Regions from separate parts of the Dactylosporangium maewongense genome, predicted to be linked through region 2. Evidence: riboswitches for the same ligand, from Rfam matches in the RefSeq annotation. Region 2 holds a riboswitch; the other holds the start of a gene.

Region 1 (2,384 bases), on a different contig from region 2:
GAACGCGGACACCTCACCGCCGGCGAGCCGGGGCAGGAAGCGGGACTTCTGCTCATCGGTGCCGACCAGCTTCAGCGGCTGCGGCACGCCGATCGACTGGTGCGCCGACAGCAGCGCGCCGATCGACGGGTTGACCGACCCGACCAGCGCGAGGGCGCGGCAGTAGTCGAGGTTCGACAGCCCCAGGCCGCCGTACCTGGTGTCGATCTTCATCCCGAAGGCGCCGAGCGAGCCCAGGTCGCGGAGCACCTCATCGGGGATGCGCGCGTCGCGTTCGATCTGCTGCCCGTCGACGCTGCTGATGTACGAGTGGAGCTTCGCCAGGAACTCCTGGCCTTCGGTGGTCTGCTTGTCGGCCGGCGGTGGGTCGATCAGGTCGAGGCGGAAGCGGCCGAGGAACAGCTCCTTGCCGAAGCTCGGCTTGCGCCATTCCTGCTCGCGGCTGGCCTCGATGACCTTGCGCGCCTGTTTCTCCGTGTGCGTACTGCTAGCGGTTGGCGAGGAAGCGACCTGCGTCATTGCGGCACCCCCAGGTGTCAGTCCAGTACCGACCAGGCTATTACCCGCCAGTAGCGAAGGCCATGCCTCGCCGGAGAGGATCAAGCGCCGTGATTTTCATGACGGGAACCTACGAGTGGGAAACGTTCACTGTTACCGTCGGGAAACAACTTCACATCCGACAGGGGAGCGCACAGCGCTGAGAGTGCGGCGAGCAAGCCGCAGACCCTCGAACCTGATCTGGGTAATGCCAGCGCAGGAAGCTCGGTCACCTCAGGCCACGCGCCACGTCCGCACCCGCGGGCGTGGCGTCGCGTCTCCTTCTGGCTCACCCCCGGACCAGGAGGCACCGAAATGGAAACCCGTTGGCGGACCGTCGACATCATCGTCGCGTCGGTCATCGCGGTGGCGTTCGCCGCCGTGTTCTACGCATGGAACAACCTGTGGAACGCCATGGAGAGCGTCGCCCTGCCGTGGCGCGCGTTCATCTACGGCGTGTGGCTGATCCCGGGCGTGCTCGGCCCGCTGGTCATCCGCAAGCCGGGCGCCGGGCTCTACACCGAGTTCGTCGCGGCGCTGGTCTCGGCCCTGTTCGGCTCGACCTGGGGCCTCGGCGTGCTGCTGTCCGGCCTCGTGCAGGGCGTCGGCGGCGAGTTCGGCTTCGCGTTCACCGGCTACCGCAGCTTCAAGCTCGGCAACGCGCTCGTCGCCGGCGCCCTCGCCGGGGGTGGCGCGGCCCTGCTGGACCTCAACATCTACTACGGCGCGTTCAGCAACACCGACAAGGCCCTGTACGCGGCGATCGTCATGGCCAGCGGCGCGGTCATCGCCGGCGCCGGCTCGTGGGCGCTGCAGCGCTCGCTCGCCACGACCGGCGTCCTGGACCGCTTCCCCTCGGGCCGCGAGCGGGCCGCCGTCTGAGCACGTCCCAGCAACAGTGAGCACCGTCGAGTTCAAGGGATTCGGGTGGCGGCACGCCGGGCGCAAGGCCTGGGCGGTCCGCCACTTCGACCTGCGGATCGAGCACGGCGAGCGGGTCCTCCTGGCGGGTGCCTCCGGCGCCGGCAAGAGCACCCTGCTCGCCGCGCTCGCCGGCCTGCTCGCCGAGGACTCCGGCGAGCAGGAGGGCGAGGTGCTCGTCGACGGAGCGCCGGCCCGGCAGCGCAGGGCGGGCACCGGCATCGTCTTCCAGGACCCGCAGACCCAGCTCGTCATGAGCCGCTGCGGCGACGACGTCGCGTTCGGCCTGGAGAACCGGGGTGTGGCCCGCGACGAGATCTGGCCGCGGGTCGACGCCGCCCTCGCCGCCGTCGGCTTCCCGTACGACCGCGACCGCGACACGGCTCAGCTGTCCGGCGGTGAGCAGCAGCGGCTCGCGATCGCCGGCGTGCTCGTGTCGCAGCCGCGGCTGCTCCTGCTCGACGAGCCGACCGCCAACCTCGATCCGGCGGGTGCGCAGCTGGTACGGGCAGCGCTCGCGAAAGCTCTGCACGACGTCGACGCCACCATGATCCTCGTCGAACACCGCCTCGAGGACGCGCTGACCCTGGTCGACCGGGTGGTCACGCTGGGCGAGGAGCAGGAGCCGGTCGTCGTGCCGCACCGTCCCGGCTCCGGCCCCGGCCCGGTCCTGCTGACCGCGGAGCGGCTGGCGCTGCGGCACACCGGCAACGTCGTCGACGAGGTCGTCCGCGCCGGCGAGGCCCTCGTCGTCGAAGGCCCCAACGGCGCCGGCAAGTCGACCCTGGCGCTGCTGCTCGGCGGGCTGACGAAGCCGGCGAAGCCCGGCCGGGTGCACGCTCCCGGCGAGCGGCGGCCGCCGCACCGCTGGCGGGCCTCGAAGCTCGCCGGCCGGATCGGCTCGGTCTTCCAGAACCCGGAGCACC
Region 2 (2,384 bases):
TTTATCCGGGGGAGGCGGCGGGTCTCGCGCGTTCGAAGGTGACGGCCTCCGTCCGTCTGGGGAAGGCGGTCTGCCGCGCTCGCTGGGCGCCGGCCACGCCGGTGGGCATGCGGCGTCGGGGCAGGGTCCGGCTGGAGGGGTGGCGTGAAGGTCGGGATCGTCGGGGGAGGGATCGTCGGGCTCAGCGTCGCGTGGGAGCTGGTGCGGCGTGGGGAGCAGGTCACCGTGTACGACCGGGACCCGCGGCGGGGGGCGGGCCGGGTCGCGGCGGGGATGCTGGCGCCGGCGGCCGAGGCGAGCTTCGGGGAGGAGGCGCTGCAGGGGCTGATGCTCGAGTCGATGCGGCGGTGGCCCGGGTTCGCGGCCGAGCTGAGCGCGGCGACCGGGATGCCGCTGGGGTACCGGACGGAGGGGACGCTGCTCGTCGCGCTCACCGAGGACGACCTCACCGAGGTGCGGCGGCTCGTCGACTACTACCTGCGGGCGGGGCTGCCGGTCGAGCCGCTGCGGGGGCGGGAGCTCCGGGAGCTGGAGCCGATGCTCAGCCCGCGGGTGCGCGGCGGGGCGAAGGCGGCCGGGGACCATCAGGTGGACCCGCGGCTGCTGCTCGCGGCGCTGCGGTCGGAGCGGCTGCCGGTGACGTGGGTGGAGCGGGACGTCGAGGATCTGTCCAGCCTGCGGGACGATGTGATCATCATCGCGAACGGGATCGGGATCGGGCGGCTGACCGGGCTGCCGGTGCGGCCGGTGAAGGGACAGCTGCTCCGGTTGCGGGGGGCCGAGCCGCTGCTCACGCACGTCGTGCGGGGCGTCGCGCTGGGGCGGCACGTGTACCTGGTGCCGCGCGCCGACGGGGAGCTGGTCGTCGGGGCGACGGAGGAGGAGCGCGGTGCCGACACGACGGTGACCGCCGGTGGGGTGCTCGACCTGCTGCGACCGGCCGCGGACCTGCTGCCGGGGGTCGCCGAGCTGGCGCTCGCGGAGACCCTCGCCGGCCTGCGGCCCGGGACCCCGGACAACGCCCCGATTCTCGGCCGGCTCGAAGGGCACCCGCACGGGAACGTGTACGTCGCGGGCGGTCACTACCGGCACGGGGTGCTCCTCGCGCCGGTCACCGCGCACGCCGTCGCCGACCTGGTCACCAAGGGATCGACGGATGTGGACATCAGCGCATACGGGGTGGGCCGCTTTACCTGAGGACCGCGCCGGGGTTATGGTCAGCTCGTACCCCACGGGAGTCCGGTATGACCGGGCTGAGAGGGGGGCTGTCAGCCCCCGACCGTCGAACCTGATCCGGATCATGCCGGCGCAGGGAGTCAGGAGTGAGCCGTATGCAGCTCGTGGTCAACGCGGTCGCCGCCGATGTGGACGACACCGCGACCGTCGCCGACGTCGTCCGTGGCCTCGCCGGGGTCGCCGACCCGCGGGGCGTCGCCGTCGCGTTGAACGGGTCCGTCGTGCCGAGGGCCGACTGGGCCGGGACCAGGCCGGTCGACGGCGACACCATCGACGTCCTCACGGCGGTCCAAGGTGGCTGACCTCGGCAACGGCGCCATCGGCGGCCTCAGTAGTGCCGCCGGCGACGGCGCGAAGCTCAGCATCGCCGGGGAGGACCTGCCGTCGCGGCTCATCCTCGGCACCGGCGGGGCGACCAGCCACGCCGCGCTCGAGGCCGCGATCCGGGCCAGCGGCACCGGGCTTGTCACGGTCGCGCTGCGCAGGCTCGACCCGGGCGCGCCGTCGCTGCTCGACGTCGTCGAACGGTGCGGCGTGCGGGTGCTGCCCAACACCGCCGGCTGCTACACGGCGACCGAGGCGGTGAAGCTCGCCCACCTGGCCAGGGAGGCGTTCGACACGGCGTGGGTCAAGCTGGAGGTCATCGGCGACGAGGAGACGCTGCTGCCCGACGCGGTCGAGCTGGTCACCGCCGCGGAGCGGCTCGTCGAGGACGGGTTCACGGTCCTGCCGTACACCACCGACGACCCGGTCCTCGCCCAGCGCCTCGCCGACGCCGGATGCGCCGCGGTCATGCCGCTCGGCGCGCCCATCGGCTCCGGCCTCGGCATCCGCAACCCGCACAACATCGCGCTGATCCGGCAGAAGGTGGCCGTGCCGGTCATCCTCGACGCCGGGATCGGCACCGCCTCCGACGCGGCGCTGGCGATGGAGCTCGGCTGCGACGGGGTGCTGCTCGCGACCGCGGTCACCCGCGCCGAACACCCCGCGCGCATGGCGGAGGCGATGCGGCTCGCCGTCGAGGCGGGCCGGCTCGCACACACCGCCGGGAGGATCCCGCGCCGCCTGTACGCGACCGCCTCGAGCCCGATGGGGGGGCTGCCATGGTGACGAGGCTGGTGCTGTTCACCGACCGCCGGCAGGCGCAC

The links. Region 2 has a riboswitch for thiamine pyrophosphate ahead of thiS (sulfur carrier protein ThiS). Riboswitches for the same ligand answer to the same signal wherever they lie in the genome.
Region 1: linked by a shared signal. The riboswitch ahead of ABD332_RS48675 (ECF transporter S component) and the one ahead of thiS (sulfur carrier protein ThiS) in region 2 are both predicted to bind thiamine pyrophosphate.

The regions. Positions count from the first base shown of each region.
Region 1 covers NZ_BAAAQD010000030.1:45,395-47,778, forward strand. Annotated here, with positions in the region: gene ABD332_RS48670 (acyl-CoA dehydrogenase family protein) at 1-519, opposite strand, end outside; TPP riboswitch at 672-778, shown strand; gene ABD332_RS48675 (ECF transporter S component) at 853-1,419, shown strand; gene ABD332_RS48680 (ABC transporter ATP-binding protein) at 1,436-2,384, shown strand, end outside.
Region 2 covers NZ_BAAAQD010000008.1:290,365-292,748, forward strand. Annotated here, with positions in the region: gene thiO (glycine oxidase ThiO) at 145-1,197, shown strand; TPP riboswitch at 1,223-1,333, shown strand; gene thiS (sulfur carrier protein ThiS) at 1,332-1,538, shown strand; gene ABD332_RS22075 (thiazole synthase) at 1,600-2,346, shown strand; gene ABD332_RS22080 (thiamine phosphate synthase) at 2,340-2,384, shown strand, end outside.